Regions from separate parts of the Pseudonocardia sp. ICBG1034 genome, predicted to be linked through region 1. Evidence: predicted binding sites of a transcription regulator. Region 1 holds the regulator's gene; the other holds the start of a gene.

What was found. Region 1 encodes HspR, which represses chaperone genes until heat shock. Its sites were predicted from a motif close to ANNTTGAGTNNNNNNNACTCAANNT; they were not measured.
Region 2: a site for HspR is predicted at 1,437-1,461, ahead of lon (endopeptidase La). Genes of this name have one in related genera too.

What each region holds. Positions count from the first base shown of each region.
Region 1 covers NZ_JAHLEK010000015.1:216,261-224,828, reverse strand. Annotated here, with positions in the region: gene KPF22_RS02590 (globin domain-containing protein) at 73-1,245, shown strand; gene KPF22_RS02585 (TauD/TfdA family dioxygenase) at 1,315-2,118, opposite strand; gene KPF22_RS02580 (ABC transporter permease) at 2,182-3,039, opposite strand; gene KPF22_RS02575 (ABC transporter permease) at 3,036-3,977, opposite strand; gene KPF22_RS02570 (ABC transporter substrate-binding protein) at 3,974-5,530, opposite strand; gene KPF22_RS02565 (MFS transporter) at 5,798-6,988, shown strand; gene KPF22_RS02560 (heat shock protein transcriptional repressor HspR) at 7,007-7,462, opposite strand; gene dnaJ (molecular chaperone DnaJ) at 7,468-8,568, opposite strand, start outside.
Region 2 covers NZ_JAHLEK010000023.1:600,056-608,623, reverse strand. Annotated here, with positions in the region: gene KPF22_RS27205 (hypothetical protein) at 1-257, shown strand, start outside; gene KPF22_RS27200 (DUF2516 family protein) at 465-719, shown strand; partial or broken gene KPF22_RS27195 (YbaK/EbsC family protein) at 716-1,253, shown strand; gene lon (endopeptidase La) at 1,499-3,841, shown strand; gene KPF22_RS27185 (DUF559 domain-containing protein) at 3,950-4,867, opposite strand; gene purU (formyltetrahydrofolate deformylase) at 5,051-5,923, opposite strand; gene KPF22_RS27175 (DUF2505 domain-containing protein) at 5,923-6,420, opposite strand; gene KPF22_RS27170 (UDP-N-acetylmuramate dehydrogenase) at 6,477-7,493, shown strand; gene KPF22_RS27165 (Ig-like domain-containing protein) at 7,626-8,568, shown strand, end outside.

The sequences.
Region 1 (8,568 bases):
CGGCGGAACGCGGGCGGCAACGCCCGGTGTCACCGCGGCACGGAGCACGACCGAGGAGAGTGTCCGCCAGGCATGACTGCTGACCAGCTGATCGCCGGCGACGTCGCCCCGCCGCGACGCCCCGCCTCGGAGGCGGAGCGCACCGTCGAGCTCATCCGGACCAGCTTCGCCCTCGTCGAGCCGCAGGCCGAGGACATCGGCAAGCACTTCTACGCCACGCTGTTCAGCCATGCGCCCGAGACGCGTGACCTGTTCCCCGTGAACATGGAGGTGCAGCGCAGCCGGCTGCTGCGCGCCCTCGTGCACGTGGTGCAGATGGTCGACCAGCCCGACGACCTCGTCCCGTTCCTGCAGCAGCTCGGTCGCGACCACCGCAAGTTCGGCGTGCTGTCCCAGCACTACGACGCGGTCGGCGCCGCCCTGCTCTCGGCGATCGCCACGTTCGCGGGCGAGAACTGGACCCCGGAGATCGAGAAGGCCTGGACCGGCGCGTACGGGATCGTCGCGGACGCGATGCAGCAGGCCGCCGCGGCCGAGCGCGGGCCCGCGTCCTGGCTGGGCCGGGTCGTGGAGCACCGCCGGATCGGCTGGGACCTGGCCGTGGTCACCGTCGCGACCGACCAGCCGGTGCCCTACCAGGCCGGCCAGTACGTCTCGGTGGAGACACCGCACCGACCGCGGCTGTGGCGCTACCTGTCCCCGGCCAACGCGCCGCGTCGCGACGGGACGATCCAGTTCCACGTCCGCGCGGTCGAGGGCGGCTGGGTCAGCCGCGCGATCGTCGCGCACAGCCGGGTCGGCGAGACCTGGCGGATCGGCCCGCCCATGGGCCGGATGGCCGTCCCGCAGAACACCCGTCGCGAGCTGCTGATGGTGGCCGGCGGCACCGGCGTCGCCCCGATGAAGGCGCTGCTCGACGAGGTCGGCCGGCGCCCCCAGCCGCCGCGCACCCAGGTGTTCGTCGGCGGCCGCACATGGGACGACCTGTACGACTTCACCTCGCTGCGCAAGCTGTCCTACAACTACCCGTGGCTCGACGTCATCCCGGTCGTCGAGTACGAGGACGAGCCGTCCGGGGCCGAGACCGGCACCCTGGCCGACGTCGTGACCCGGTTCGGCGCCTGGAGCGACCACGACGTCCTGGTCTGCGGGTCGCCGTCGATGATCCGCTCCACGGTGTCGCGGATGCTGGTCGCGGGCACGCCGCTCGACCGCATCACCTACGACCCGTTCACGATGGACTGAGCAGGCCCGTACGCCACGACGGCCGCCCTCCCGCGCCGGGAGGGCGGCCGTCGTCGTCGCGGGGCCCGGTCAGAAGGCCTCGGTGGTACGCACCGACAGCACGTGCAGCTCCCGGCTGCCGGTGAACGCGTCGCGCCCGTGCAGGAAGCGGTAGTTGTCGAGGACCAGCAGGTCCCCGCTCTCCAGCCGGAACCGTGGTGCGGCCTCGAACGCGGTGGCGAGCACGTCGGCGTAGGACTCGATGTGCGCGAGGTGGGTGTCCCAGTACGGCTCGCGCGGCACCGGCAGCGCGTAGTCGCTCGCTCGGACCGCACGCCGGCCACCACGGGTGTGCTCGATCATCCGGCGCAGCAGCGGGGTCGACGGCACACCGCGCGGCGGGTTCGTCCGACTGCCGAAGAAGTCCACGTCGCAGCCGGTCAGGAACCCGTGCAGCGACGGGTGCTCCGCGGCGATCCGCTCGGCGAGCGCATAGCCGTCGACGAGCACCGAGTCGCCCCCGGACGGCGCCGGGGAGGTGCAGTGCATGAACAGGAAGTCCTCGTCGGGGTCGCGCAGCCGTACGGTGCGGCCGTGCACGTCGGCCTCGAGGAACGCGCCGTCGTTGTGCAGGCCGAGGACCGGCGAGTCGGTCCCGCCCTGTGGCCGGATGCCGAACAGCTCGCGCAGCCGCCCGCCGAGCAGGGTGGCTGCGGCGACGACCATCGCCTCCGGGTCCGGGCCCGCGCCGGGGATCCGGACGACGCCGTCGCGGGCCAGCACCTCCCGGGCCTCGCCGAGCGCTGCCGCGCGGGGCACGACCCCGGTCTCGTCCACCAGGCTCTTGAGCTCCGGTCGCGCCTCGCCCCTGCGCCGTCCGTCGGTTCCGGTCATCGCCACGACGTACCTCCTGCCGTTCATCCGTACTCGCAGCAGTCTGGCAGGAACGAAGCGATGTCAGAACTGTCCGGTCGGACCGGTCGTCCACCGGCGTTCCAGCCCGCGGCCCAGCGAGGTGACGAGCAGCGCCGTCCCGACGACGGCCAGCGCGGGCAGCAGGACGAGCTGCGGGGCGTTGAACAGGAACTGCCGCCCGTCGGCGAGCATCGCCCCCCACTCCGGGGTGGGCGGCTGCGGACCGAGCCCGAGGAACGACAGCCCGGCCACGGTCAGCAGGACGTTCGCGAACCGCAGGCACAGGTGCGACAGCAGCGGCCGGGCGAGGTTCGGCAGGACGTGCCGGAACGCGATCCGCAGCGGCCCGGCGCCGACGGCGACGGCGCCCTCGACGTACTCGCGGGCGCGTTCGCGGACCACGAGCTGGTAGGTGAGCCGGGCGAACGGCGTCCACCCGGCGACGACGATCGCCACCAGCAGCGACCACACGCCCGGCGCCCCACCGGACGCGGCGACCACCACGAGTCCGATCAGCACCGCCGGGATCGCGACGAGCACGTCGATGGTGCGCTGGAACAGCTGCCCGACCGCCCGTCCGCACCAGGCCGCGAGCACGCCCAGCACCGTCCCGATCCCCGCGCACAGCGCGAGTGCGACCAGGGTGAACCCGACCGAGAGCCGGGCGCCGACGGCGAGCCGGGCGAGCACGTCGCGGCCGAGCTGGTCGGTGCCGAGCGGGTGCGCGGCCGACGGCCCGGCGAAGCGGTGGGACAGGTCGTTGGCGACCGGGTCGAGCGGCAGCAGGGCGACCACGACGAGCACCCCGAGCAGGACCAGCGCCCCCGCCTGCCACCACGTCGAGTGCCGCGCGACGCGCGCGCGTGCGCCCGCCGGGCGGGCCAGTGCCGAGGCGGTCACCGGACGGCGCTCCGGGCGACCGGGTCCAGCGCGAGCGCGAGCAGCTCGGCGAGGATCCCGGCGACGGCGGCGACCAGCACGATCGCGAGCAGCCCGGCCTGCACGACCGGCAGGTCCTGGCCCAGCACGGCGTCGTAGAGCAGGCGGCCCAGGCCGGGGATCGCGAACAGCACCTCGACCACGACCGAGCCGCCGAGCAACCCGCCGAGGAACAGCCCGGACAGCGAGGTCACCGAGGTCAGGGCCAAGCGGCCGCCGTGGCGCCACAGCACCCGTCCGTCGCTGATGCCCTTGGACCGGGCGACGGCGACGTGCGGGCGGGCCAGTGCGTCGACGGTCTCGGCGCGCACGAGCTGGGCGGCGAGCGCAGCCGGGAACGCGGCGAGCGTGACCACCGGCAGCACGGCCTGGTCGACCCCGCCCCAGCCGGTCGCGGGCAGCACCGGCACGGTGACGGCGAAGGCGAGCACCAGCGCCGTCCCGAGCACGAACTCGGGGATCGCGACACCCAGCACCGAGCCGGTGGTCAGGACCCGGTCGAGCCGGCCGCCGGGACGGCGCGCGGCGCGCACCCCGAGCGGGATGCCCACCAGGGCCGCCAGCACCAGCGCGGCGAGGGCGAGGGTCAGCGACACCCCGAGCGCGGGCCAGAGCAGGCCCGAGACGGGAGTACGGCTGGTCCAGGAGATCCCGAGGTCGCCGCGCAGCAGCGCACCGGCCCAGCCGGTGAACTGGTCCCACCAGGAGCCGTCGAGGCCGTACTGCTCCCGCAGCGCGGCCAGCACCGCCGGGTCCGGGTCGGACTCCCCGGTCCGGCTGCGCAGGATCGCGAGCGCGGTGTCCTGGCCGGAGAACCGCGGGAGCAGGAACACCAGCACCGCCGCGGCCACGGCGACCAGCGGTAGCGCCAGCAGCCTGCGCGCGACGAGTGCGGTCACTCCGTCGTCGCCAGCCCGGGGACGACGAGCGACCTGGCCAGCGGGTCGACGGTGTATCCGGTGACCCGGTGCCCGACGCCGTTCGCGTTGGTGTGCACCAGCGGGACCCCGACGACGTCGGCGTTCAGCTTCGCCGCGGCCTCGGTGAAGACCTTCTGCCGTGCGGCCGGGTCGGTCTCGGTGGCCAGCGGGGCGAGCAGAGCGTCGAACTCCGGCGAGCAGTAGTGATTGAGGTTGTAGGAGCCCTGGCAGGTGTAGTCGGTGGTCAGCGTGGCGCCGGCGTCCGGCACGTCGAGCAGGTAGCTGCGCGAGAGCAGGTACATGTCGAAGTCACCGGCGAGCAGCTGCGGCTCGCGGGCGTCGTAGTCGCCGATGCGGACCGTGGCCTCGATGCCGGCCCCGCGGAGCATCTCCTGGACGGCGGTGGCCAGGGTCGGGAGCTCGGGGCGGGCGCCGTAGGCACCCAGCTCGATCCGCAGCGGATTGTCCGGGCCGTAGCCGGCCTCGGTCAGCAGCTGCCGGGCGCGCGCGGGGTCGGCGGGCGGCGGGGCGTCCTGCGAGCCCCATGCCACCGCCGGGCCGAACAGCTCCGAGGCCGGGACCGCCGACCCGGCGAGGGCCTGCTCACCGAGCGCGGTGCGGTCCACCGCGGCGGCGACGGCCTGACGCACCCGGATGTCGGCGAAGGGCTTGCGGGACTGGTTGAGGATCAGCGACGCCGTCCGGGGCGCGGCGACGGTCTGGTTCACGTACTCGTCACCGGTGAACTCCAGGGCGCTGGCCTCGGGGAGCTCCTGGGCGATGTCGGCGTCGCCGGCCCGCAGCGCCAGGGCGCGGGCGGCCGGGTCGGGCACGAAGTTCGCGGTGACACCGGCCAGCTGCGGGCGCTCGCCCCAGTAGCGGTCGTTGCGGACGAGGGTCACCGACTGGGTGCCGTTCGCCTGGGTGATCGTCATCGGGCCGGTGCCGGTCTGCTGGACCGACGGCGGGGTGGCCCGGTACGCCGACGGCGCCAGGATCGCGGTGTTCGCGCTGGACAGCCGCAGCGGCAGGATCGGGTCGGGCTTCGTCGTCGTGACGCGCACGGCGTCCGCGCCGTCCGCGGCGGCCTGCATGCCGATCCCGCGCACCGCGCGCGGCGGCGCGGCGACGCCGGCCACCCAGTTCAGGGCGGTCGCGGCGGCCTGCCCGGTGAGCGGCTCGCCGTTCTGGAAGGTCACGCCGGGGCGCAGCTCGAACCGCCAGGTCCGTGGGTCGGACTGCTGGGCCCACGCCGTCGCCAGTGCGGGTCGCGGCCGGCCGTCCGGCCCGGACGCCACCAGGGACTCGGTCACACCCAGCTGGGAGACGACGAACGCGTCGTCGGTGTCCACCCCGTAGCCGGCCGACGGGCCGAAGGCCATCGCGATCGTGGCCTGCCCGTCCGGGACGACCCGGCCGCTCCCGCCGCCGCTGCCACCGCAGGCGGTGAGGACCGCGGCGCTCAGCGCCACGGCGACGGCGACCCGTAACCGGGAACGACGGGGTGCTACGACGGCGCGCGCGGCGGGCATTGCGACCTGTCCTCTCCGGCGCCCCTCGACCGTGTGTCACCCGGCGCCCGGAAGATCTTCGGTAAGCCTGTACACACGGTCAAGTATCTTCATGCATGCGCATATGTCGTTACTGCCATCGAGTCGCGACTGCAGAGGGCGACCTGGTACCACTTCGTGGTGCTCCGTAGTCTGCTCCGCCGCCCCGCCGATCCCGAGTCGGACCCGCGTCCCGCGGCTCCGCTCCGCGGCGGTCGATGGGCGCACTTCAGCGGGCTCCCGCCGGTCATGAAACTGCTGATCAGCACCCAGCTGGCCTTCAACGTGGGCTTCTACATGGTGCTGCCCTACCTGGCCACGCACCTGGCCGAGGACCTCGGGCTCGCCGCGGCGGCCGTCGGGCTCGTGCTGGGGCTGCGGACGTTCAGCCAGCAGGGGCTGTTCGTGATCGGCGGGACCCTGACCGATCGGTTCGGTGCGAAGCCGGTCGTGCTCGCCGGGTGTGCGCTGCGCGTGACCGGATTCATCCTCCTCGGAGCCGCCGGCACGCTGCCCGCGGTCATCGGCGGGGCACTGCTGACCGGGTTCGCGGCCGCCCTGTTCTCGCCCGCCGTCGAGTCGTCACTGGCGCGGGAGGCCGGGGAACGGGAACGCGCCGGGGAGGGCCCGCCGCGGACCGAGGTGTTCGCGATGTTCGCCGTCGCCGGCCAGGTCGGGACGGTCACCGGGCCGCTGGTCGGCACCGCGCTCATGCTGGTCGACTTCCAGCTGGCCTGCCTGGTCGCCGCCGCCGGCTTCGTGCTGGTGGGGCTGGCGCACTGGCGGTGGCTGCCGTGGCGGGAGGCCGAGCAGGCCGGACGGCCGATGCTCGCGGGCTGGGGCGAGGTGCTGGGCAACCGTCGCTTCATGCTGTTCGCGGCCGGCTACTCGGGCTGGCTGCTGTCCTACAACCAGCTGTACCTGGCGCTGCCCGACGAGCTGGAGCGCATCGGCCGCACGGCGGCACTGGGCTTCCTGTTCGTGCTGATGTCGGTGCTGGTGATCACCCTGCAGATGAGGGTGACGACGTGGGGCCGCCGGATCGGGGCCGGCCGCTCGGTGGTGCTCGGGTTCTGCCTGATGGCCGCGTCGTTCACCGTCGTCGCGGTGGCGCGGCTGCTGCCGGGCCTGCCGGGGTGGTGGGCACTCGCGCCCGCGGTGCTGATGGTGCTGCTGCTGACCTTCGGCGAGATGTTCGCCGTGCCGGTCGCGCAGGACCTGGTGCCCCGGCTCGCCGGGGAGCGCAGGCTGGGCGCCCACTTCGGGGTGCTGGCCTCGTTCGGCGGCCTGATGGTGCTCGTCGGCTCGACGGGCGTCGGCGCGCTGCTGGACCCGGCGTTCCCGCCGGCGCTGCCGTTCGCGGTGCTGGCCGCGGTCCCGCTGCTGGGCGCCGTGGTGCTCGGGCTGCTGGCCCGCCGCGGGGTCCTGACGGCGGCCTGAGCCGCCCGGCCGGGGGGCTCAGCCGTCGTCTGCGGGGCGCCAGCGTACGACGGCCTGGCGACGGTCCACCGGCACGAGGTCGCGCCGGTAGGAGCGGTGCACCGCCGCCGTGGCCTGCGCGGCGGCGGCACGGACCGCGTCGAGCTCGGCGGTGGCCTCCTCGAGGCGTGCCGAGAGCTCGTCGACCATCTGCTCCAGCTCGATGATCCGCTTGACGCCCGCGAGGTTCACGCCCTCCTCCTGGGAGAGCCGCTGTACCTCGCGCAGCAGCGCGATGTCGCGCTGGGAGTAGCGACGCCCGCCGCCCGCGGACCGGCCCGGACTGACCAGGCCGATCCGGTCGTAGCTGCGCAGGGTCTGGGCGTGCAGACCGGACAGCTGCGCAGCGACCGAGATGACGAAGACCGGGCTGTCGTGTGCCACGTCGACGGTCAGCGGTTCCTCCCCGTCCCGGGGGGTGCGTCGTCCGGCCACCGCCATCACCTCCTGGTGCTACCGAGCAGATCGGCCCGCGGGTCGAACGACGACGTCGCCTCGGCGTAGGCCTCCAGCGCACTGGTGGCCGCCTCGTCCAGCTTCTGCGGCACCGCCACCTCGACGGTGACCAGCAGATTGCCCTTCTTCCCGTTCTTGCGCTCGACCCCACGCCCCGACACCCGGAACGTCCGGCCGCTGGCGGTCCCCGGCGGGATCCGCAGCGAGACGGTGCTGTCGAGCGTCGGCACCGTCAGGGTCGCACCCAGGACCAGCTCGGGGAAGGTCACCGGCACGGTGAGGGTGAGATCGTCGGCGTTCTTCGACGACCGACCGAAGATCCGGTGCGGGGTCACGCTGACGGTCACGTACAGGTCCCCGGCCGGGGCGCCACCACGCCCGGGCTCACCCTGTCCGGCGAGACGGATCTTCTGTCCGTCGTCGACGCCCGCGGGCACCCGGATGGACAGCGACCGGGTCCGGGTGGACACGCCGTCGCCGTGGCACTCGGGGCACGGGTCGTCGATGATGCGGCCGGTCCCGCGGCAGTCGCGGCACGGCTCGGAGAACGAGAACGCGCCCTGGCTGCGGTTCACCAGGCCCTGACCGGAACAGGTCGGGCAGGTGCGCGGGGTGCTGCCGGGCCGGGACCCGGTGCCGCCGCAGCGCTCGCACCGCCCGGGCGAGGACAGCTTGATCGGCACCGTCGCGCCGCGCACGGCGTCGTCGAAGGAGATCGTCAGGCTGCTCTCGACGTCCTGGCCGCGGCGGGCTCCGGCCGTGCCGAACCCGCCCGCGCCGCCCGCGTTGTTGCGCGCGGTCCGGCCGAAGATGTCGCCGAGGATGTCGCTGAAGTCGCCGCTCCCGGCGCCGCCGGAGCGACCGGCCTGGCCGAACAGGTCGTTGATGTCGAAGCCGCCCTGGCCGGCGCCGCCGGGGCGTGCACCGCCGGGGAAGCCCCCGCCGCCGCCGAACCCGCCGAAGCCGCCGCCGCCCGCGAACATCGCGCGGGTCTCGTCGTACTCCTTGCGCTTGGACTCGTCGCCCAGGACGCCGTAGGCCTCGGAGACCGACTTGAAGCGGGCCTCGGCCTTCTCGTCGCCGGG
Region 2 (8,568 bases), on a different contig from region 1:
AGACCCGCTCGGTCGGTGAGAAGGTCGCCCGCCGCGCCCAGACCGCCGCGAGCGAGGCCGCCGAGGTCGTCACCGAGGTCTCGAAGGAGGCCGCCGAGGCGATCGAGGAGGCCGGCGACGAGGTCGCGTCGACCACGCGCTCGACCGCGCGCCGCACCGCCGCCAAGACCGACCCGAAGACCGCCACCGGCGCGAAGGTCCCGGCCCGCAAGCCGACCACCCGCCGCGGCACCTCGACGGCGTCGGCCAAGAAGTGACACCCGCCGGGCCCCGCGCCCGGTGAGCACGACCCGCGCCCCCGGCCGATCCCGATCGGCCGGGGGCGCCGTCGTGTGCGGATGCGGATCGTCCTGCCCGGATCCGGCGCCGGACGTGACCGGCGCCCGGGTTGTCCGTACCCTGGCCGAGTGCTGTCACTGCCAGGTGCCCCCGATGAACTGATCATCTTCGTGATCAAGTGGATCATGGTCGTGGTCGGCGGGTTCTCGTTCGGGCACGCACTGATGCAACGTGCGGACGCCTTCACCGCGGCGGGCAAGCTCACCAAGAACGCATGGCTGGGCATCACCGGCGTCGCGCTGCTGCTCCTGATCATCACGAACGGCCCGATGTTCGGCGGTGCCATGTTCTGGCTGGCCGCCACCGTCGCGACGCTGGTCTACCTGGTCGACGTCAAGCCCGCGGTGATGGAGGTCCAGGGCGGCGGACCGCGCTGGTGAACCACCTGGTCCTCGGGACGCTCACGGCCGTCCCGGCGCCGGCCCGGCCCGACCTGCTCGCGGAGCCCGTCGCCGTCGCGCCGGCGGAGTTCGACGCGGGCCGGATCGCCGTCGCCGAGATCGATCCCGACCTGGCCGGCACCGCCGCGTTCTGAGCCGCCTACTCCTCCCGGTCGAACGGGCCGCGAACTGCGCGGTCGTCGCCGGGAGGCGTGGCGGCGAGACCCGGTACGTCGCCTGCGTGGTCCTCGCGACGACCCGGGTCGACGTCGACGGCGCGGTGAAGCGCCGCCTCGACGTGCGCACGGCGTCGTTCGCGCCGATGGACGACGCCGTCGCCGTGACCGGGATGGCCCACGGCGGCATCACCCCGATCGGGCTCCCCACGGACTGGCCGCTCCGGCTGTCGCCCGGGGTCGCCGGGGCCGACGCCGTCGTCGCCGGGAGCGGGACGCGGGCGGGAAGCCGGCGGTGCCCGGCGACCTGCCGGCGTCGCTGCCCGGCGCCGAGGTCGTGCCGGACCTCGCGCGCTGAGTCGGCAGCCCGTGCTGCGGGCGGCCTCCGCGGCGGTGCACCCCAGCCGGTGGCCACCCCCGCGGGGGAGCGGGACGGCGGGCCCGTCGGCCGAGGTCCAGCCCGCGGGCAGCAGCAGGAACTGGCCGCCCGCGGAACCCGGTGTGCCCACGGTCGCCGTGACGTGCTCCGGTGGTCGCGTTCGCCCTGAGCGGACACGACTCAACTCCGGGAAGCGGAGGACCCTCCGTGTGGTTGGGCAGGGCATGAGTGACGTGCTGACGCTCCCGGTCCTGCCCCTCGACGACGCCGTGGTCCTGCCCGGCATGGTCGTCCCCGTCCGTCTCGACGACTCCGACACCCGTGCCGCGGTCGACGCGGCCACCGCCGCGGCCCAGGACCGCGACGACGGGAGACGGGTGCTCGTCGTGCCCCGCATCGACGGCCGCTACGGCGCCATCGGCGTCGTCGCCGTGCTCGAGCAGATCGGCAGGCTCCCCAACGGGGACCGGGCCGCCGTCGTGCGGGGTGAGCGGCGCGCCCGCATCGGGTCGGGGGTCTCCGGCCCCGGCGCGGCGCTCTGGGTCGAGGCCGAGCCGGTCGACGCCGGCGAGCCCACCGGCCGCACCCACGAGCTCGCCCGCGAGTACAAGGCCCTGGTGATCGGCATCCTGCAGCAGCGGGGAGCCTGGCAGGTCATCGACTCCGTGCAGCAGACGAACGACCCGGGCGCGCTCGCCGACCTCGCCGGGTGGGCGTCGTGGCTGGACGTCGCGCACAAGGCCGAGCTGCTCGCCGAGACCGACCTCGACGCCCGGCTGGAGAAGCTCCTGAGCTGGACCAAGGAGCACGTCGCCGAGCAGGAGGTCACCGAGAAGATCTCGAACGACGTCCGTGAGGGCATGGAGAAGCAGCAGCGCGAGTTCCTGCTCCGCCAGCAGCTCGCCGCGATCCGCAAGGAGCTCGGTGAGGACGACCCGGAGGGCTCCGACGACTACCGCGCCCGCGTGGAGGCCGCCGACCTGCCCGACGACGTCCGCAAGGCCGCGCTGACCGAGGTCGGCAAGCTGGAGCGCTCCTCGGACCAGAGCCCGGAGTCCGGCTGGATCCGGACCTGGCTCGACACCGTCCTCGACATCCCGTGGAGCACCACGACCACCGACTCGTCGGACCTCGTGGAGGCCCGCCGCATCCTCGACGCCGACCACGCCGGTCTCGACGACGTGAAGGAGCGTCTCGTCGAGTTCCTCGCCGTGCGCGCCCGTCGCGAGCGCAAGGGTCTCGACACCGTCGGCGGCCGCGGCTCGGGCGCGGTGCTCTCGCTGGTCGGCCCGCCCGGCGTCGGCAAGACGTCGCTGGGGGAGTCGGTCGCCCGCGCGCTCGGCCGGAACTTCGTCCGCGTCGCGCTCGGCGGCGTCCGGGACGAGGCGGAGATCCGCGGCCACCGGCGCACCTACGTCGGCGCGCTGCCCGGCCGGATCGTCCGCGCCATCCGCGAGGCCGGCTCGATGAACCCCGTCGTGCTGCTCGACGAGATCGACAAGGTCGGCAGCGACTTCCGCGGTGACCCGACCGCGGCGCTGCTGGAGGTCCTCGACCCGGCGCAGAACCACACGTTCCGCGACCACTACCTGGAGGTCGACCTCGACCTGTCGAACGTCCTGTTCCTGGCGACGGCGAACGACGGCTCCGCGATCCCCGGCCCGCTGGCCGACCGCATGGAGATCGTGACGCTCGACGGCTACACCGAGCCGGAGAAGGTCGCGATCGCCCGTGACCACCTGCTGCCGCGCCAGGTCGCCAAGGCCGGTCTCGACGACGGCGACGTCGAGTTCACCGACGTCGCGCTGTCGATGATCGCCGCCGAGTACACCCGGGAGGCCGGGGTCCGGCAGCTGGAGCGGGGCCTGGCGAAGGTGCTGCGGAAGGTGGCCGTCCAGCTGGACGCGTCGGAGACCGAGCGCCCGGTGCACGTCGACGCCGACGCGCTCGTCACCTACCTCGGCCGTCCGCGGTTCACGCCGGAGTCCGCCGAGCGGACCTCGGTGCCGGGCGTCGCGACCGGGCTGGCGGTGACCGGTGCCGGTGGTGACGTGCTGTTCATCGAGGCCACCTCGATGGACGGCGAGCCGGGCCTGCAGATCACCGGGCAGCTGGGCGAGGTGATGACCGAGTCCGTCTCGATCGCGCTGTCCTACCTGCGCTCGCGCGGGCTGGCCGGTGACCTCGCGTCGCGCAAGCTGCACGTGCACGTCCCGGCCGGTGCGGTTCCGAAGGACGGCCCGTCCGCCGGCGTCACGATGACGACGGCGCTGGCGTCGCTGGCCTCCGGACGTCCCGTCCGCAGCTCGTTCGGCATGACCGGTGAGGTGACACTGCAGGGCAAGGTCCTGCCCATCGGCGGGGTGAAGCAGAAGCTGCTCGCCGCGCACCGGGCCGGACTGACCGACGTGATCATCCCGAAGCGCAACGAGCCGGACCTGGACGACGTCCCGGCCTCGGTCCGCGAGGAGCTGCGGGTGCACCCGGTCGCCGACGTCTCCGAGGTCCTGGCGATCGCCCTGGAGCCCGCCCACGACGCGGCGACGGCCGAGCAGTCCGCGGCCTGACCTCCGTCCGACCCGCGGCCCGAGCCGCACGATCCGGCGCCCGTCCCGCAGCACGCGGGGCGGGCGCCGTCGTGTGCCCCCCGGGGGGGGAGTTCGCCGAGATGCAGCTCAGCGGGAATTGTCGATCTCCATGACCCGCTGAGCTGCATCTCGGCGAGTGCGGTCGAGGGCCCGGCCCACCTCGGCGACGATCTCGTCGGGCCGTCGGTGCATGTCCGGTGCGGTGTAGCGCAGCACCCGCCACCCCGCCGCGACGAGTCGGGTGTGCCGCCCGGCGTCGGCGCGGGCCGCCTCGGGCGTCGCGAAGTGGCCGCCGCCGTCGTACTCGACGCCGAGGTGGTGGTCCGGGTAGGCCAGGTCCAGCCACAGCGCCGTGCGCCGGGCGTCGTCGAGGACCGGGTGCTGGGGCACCGGCCGCGGGAGGCCACCCCGGACGAGGATCAGCCGGAGCCGGGTCTCGGGCGGGGAGCCGGCGCGCGGGTCGGCCCACGCCGTCGCGTCGACCACCCGTCGGACACCCCGGGCGTGGGCGTGCCGGACCGCGAGGTTCAGCAGCACGTCCGGGGCGAACGACCCGCGGGACAGTGCGTCGACGGCGACGACACCCTCGGTCGGGGACAGACGCCGCGCGAGGTCGAACGCGGTGCGGACACGCGTGGTGACCCGGACGCCGCGGACCTCGGTCACCTCGTCGGGGTGCAGGACGTCGCGGCGGACGAGCACACCGTCACGGGAGCGGGCTCCGGGGTGCGCCGCACCGACGGTCACCTCGGCCGGTGCGGCCCACGGTGCGCACGACGCGCCGAGCAGCTCGGCGGCCGAGTATCCGCTGAGCACGGCGTCCGATCCGGCCCAGCGGTGCGCCGCGAGCGAGCGGAGCCGTAGGTCGGGGCGCAGGTCGGCCGGCGCGTAGGTGTCCGGGAACAGCCGGCGGTAACGGGGCCCTCGTAGAAGGTCGGGCGTGACGAGACCCGCCGCCACGGCCGCGGTCCCGCGGAACACCTCGGGCCATCCGGGAATCGTCACGCGCTGATCGTGCGCCGGCTGCCCCGGCCGACGGACCCGATCGGCCGGACGCCATCGCCATCGCGATCGAGGACGTACGCCGAGATGCAGCTCGGCGGGCCACGGAGATCCACGATTCCCGCTGAGCTGCATCTCGACGACACTCCGCTGCGCGCGACCCGGCAGGGCCGCAGGGCTGCGGGCTCAGCGGAAGACGACGGTCCGGTTGCCCTGGATCAGCACCCGGTCCTCCAGGTGCCACCGCAGCCCCCGGGCCAGCACCAGGCGTTCGATGTCGCGTCCCCGTCGCACCATGTCGGTCGCGGTGTCCCCGTGGTCGACGCGGGCGACGTCCTGCTCGATGATCGGGCCGGCGTCGAGGTCGGCGGTCGCGTAGTGGCAGGTCGCGCCGATCAGCTTGACCCCGCGCCGGTGGGCCTGGTGGTACGGCCGCGCCCCGGCGAAGGACGGCAGGAAGCTGTGGTGGATGTTGATCGCCCGCCCGGCCCAGGCCTCGCACAGGTGCGCGGGCAGGACCTGCATGAAGCGGGCGAGGACGATCGCGTCGGGGGAGTCGTCGTCGACGAGCTTGCGGATCTCCTCGAACGCGGTGACCTTGCCCTGCTCGCGGGCCGGGTCGCCGGGCGCGGGGAAGGGTACGTGGTGGAACGGCACCCCGTGCGCGGCGACGACCGGCTCCAGCGACGTGTGGTTGCCGATCACGCGGGTGATCTCCACCGGCAGCTCGCCCGCCCACACCCGGCCGAGGATGTCGTGCAGGCAGTGCTGGTCGCGGGTCACCAGGAGCACGGCGCGCTTGCGGACGCCGGTGTCGGAGATGCGGTGCTCACCGCCCAGCTCGGCGGCGACCGGGGCGAACCGGGCGCGGAGCTCGTCGACGCCGAAGGGGACCGACGCGGCGTCGACGACCTGGCGGGTGCAGAACACCCCGGCCTCGACGTCGGCGTGGTACGCGGCCTCGGTGATCGAGGCGCCGAGCTCGGCGAGGAACGTGCTGATCCGCGCGACGATGCCGGTGCGGTCCGGACAGGACAGGGTGATCACGTAGTGGGGCATCAGGAGATCCGGGAGAGGGTGAACTGGGTCTCGGCGGCGAGCAGCTGCTCGATCTGCCCGGCGACCGCCTGCTCGATCTTCGCACCCACCAGCGGGACCTTGACCGTGACCTCGGCCCGGATCCGGACCTCGCTGCCGCCGTCGACGTCGGCGATCCGCATCACCGACCGTGCGGTGGCGGGGGTGCCGATGACCTTCACGGAGCCGGTGCCGTCGTAGACGCCCGAGTCACCGGCCCGCCACTGCTCGCTGCGGTCGATCTGCAGGTCCCCGCCGGGCACGAACGACGACACGATCGACGGCAGGTGCTCGCCCGGGATCCCGTGCCGCAGCGTGTAGCGGACGCCGTCGGCGGTGGTCTCGTACGCGGTCACCCCGGCACCGGGGCCGCCGATGTGACGCAGCTGCTCCTCCAGGAGATCGCGGTCGACCATCGCCGCGTAGACCTTCGAGGCCGGATGCGCGGACGTTGCGCGGTAGTCGATCGAGCGCGGCATGGGCGAAGGCTACCGTTGCGGTCGTGAGTTCCCCCGCTCCGACAACGGTCGACCCGATGCTCAGTGCGCACACCACACTGCGCCTCGGCGGGCCTGCCTCCCGCATCGTGCGCGCCGAGGGCGCGGCCGAGGTGGTCGACGCCGTCGCCGCGGCCGACCGGGCCGGGGAACGGGTGCTGCTGGTGGGCGGCGGGTCGAACCTCGTCGTCGCCGACGCCGGGTTCGACGGCACCGCCGTGCTGCTGGCGGGGCGCGGCATCGGCCACGAGCGCGACGGCGACCGGGTGCTGCTGACCGTCGAGGCCGGTGAGGACTGGGACGACGTCGTCGCCGCGACCGTCGCCGACGGGCTCGGCGGGCTGGAGTGTCTGTCCGGGATCCCCGGGCGGACCGGCGCGACCCCGGTGCAGAACGTGGGCGCCTACGGCGTCGAGGTCGCCGACCTGCTCGTCGACGTCGACCTCTACGACCGGCGCACCGGCACCGTCCGCGAGCACGTGCCCGCCTCCGACCTGGGGCTCGCCTACCGCACCAGCGTCCTCAAGGGCAGCGACGCCGCGATCGTCCTGCGGGTGCGCTTCGCGCTGCACGCCGACGGCCGCTCCGCCCCGATCCGCTACGGCGAGCTCGCCCGCACCCTCGGCGTCGACCCGGAGACGCGGACCGACCCGGCCGCCGTCCGCGAGGCGGTGCTCGGGCTGCGTCGCGGCAAGGGCATGGTCCTCGACGCCGAGGACCACGACACCTGGTCGGCCGGCTCGTTCTTCACCAACCCGATCCTGCCCACGGACCGGGCGCCGCAGGTCGACGGCCTGGCCGCGTGGCCCGCGGGAGAGGGCCTGGTCAAGCTCAGCGCCGCCGGGCTGATCCAGAACGCCGGGTTCGGCCGCGGGCACGCCGGCCCCGGCGGCCGGGTGTCGCTGTCGACGCGGCACGTCCTGGCCCTGACCCACCGCGGCGGCGGGACGACGGCCGACCTGCTGGCCCTGGCCCGTGAGGTGCAGGGCGGCGTCGCCGAGCGGTTCGGCGTCACCCTGCATCCCGAACCGGTACTGGTGGACTGCGCCGTCTGACACCCTCTGTACATCGACGTCCGGTTCACGTTGCGCCGCACGGGGGAGCACCGTCCTCCTGCCGATCACGTGGACCGGATCCCGGCGTACGGTCGGTGCGCAACGCAGGAGATCGAGTACGCGGGGGAACGGTTGCGACGGGTACTGATCGTCGTGGTGGCGCTGATCGGCGCGCTGGGCGTCGTCGGGGCGGTGGCCCTCGCGGCCCCGCCGCAGGACCCGGCGGTGCCGCAGGCCGCCCCGGCCCCGGCCGGACCACAGGTGAGCTACCAGCCGGCCGCCTCGGCGTCGTCGGCCAACCCGGCGCAGCCGGTCTCGGTCCGCGCGGCGGGCGGCACGCTGGACGGGGTGTCGCTGACCGGCCCGGACGGCGACGCCGTCGACGGCGCGCTGTCCCCGGACCGCACCACCTGGACCAGCAGCGGTGACCTGGATTTCGCGACCACCTACACCTGGCACGGCCGCGCCGTCGCGCCGGACGGCACGGCGACCCCCGTGCAGGGCACCGTCGCGACGCTGGAACCCGCCCGCACCGTGCGCGGCACCCTGAACATCGGCGACGACCGCACCGTCGGCATCGCCGCGCCGATCGAGATCCAGTTCGACCGGCACGTCGAGGACCGCGCCGCGATCGAGAAGGTCCTGAAGGTCACGACCTCGAAGGAGGTCGAGGGCGCGTGGGGCTGGCTGCCCGACGAGAACGGCGGCTCGCGCGTGCACTGGCGGCCGAAGGAGTACTGGCCTTCGGGCACGGCGGTCACCGTGGACGCGCCGCTCAAGGGCGTCGACTACGGCGGCGGCAGCTACGGCGCCGAGGACCTGACCACGTCGTTCGCGATCGGCCGCGCCCAGATCGTCAAGGCCGACGCCCGATCGTTCCGGATGATCGTGATCCGCGACGGCAAGCAGATCGCGGACTACCCGGCGTCCTACGGCCTGGCCGACGACCCGAACCGCAACACGCGCTCGGGCATCCATGTCGTCACCGAGAAGTTCACCGACAAGCGGATGGTCTCGCAGCAGTACGGCTACGACGTCGTCGAGAAGTGGGCCGTCCGGATGAGCAACAACGGCG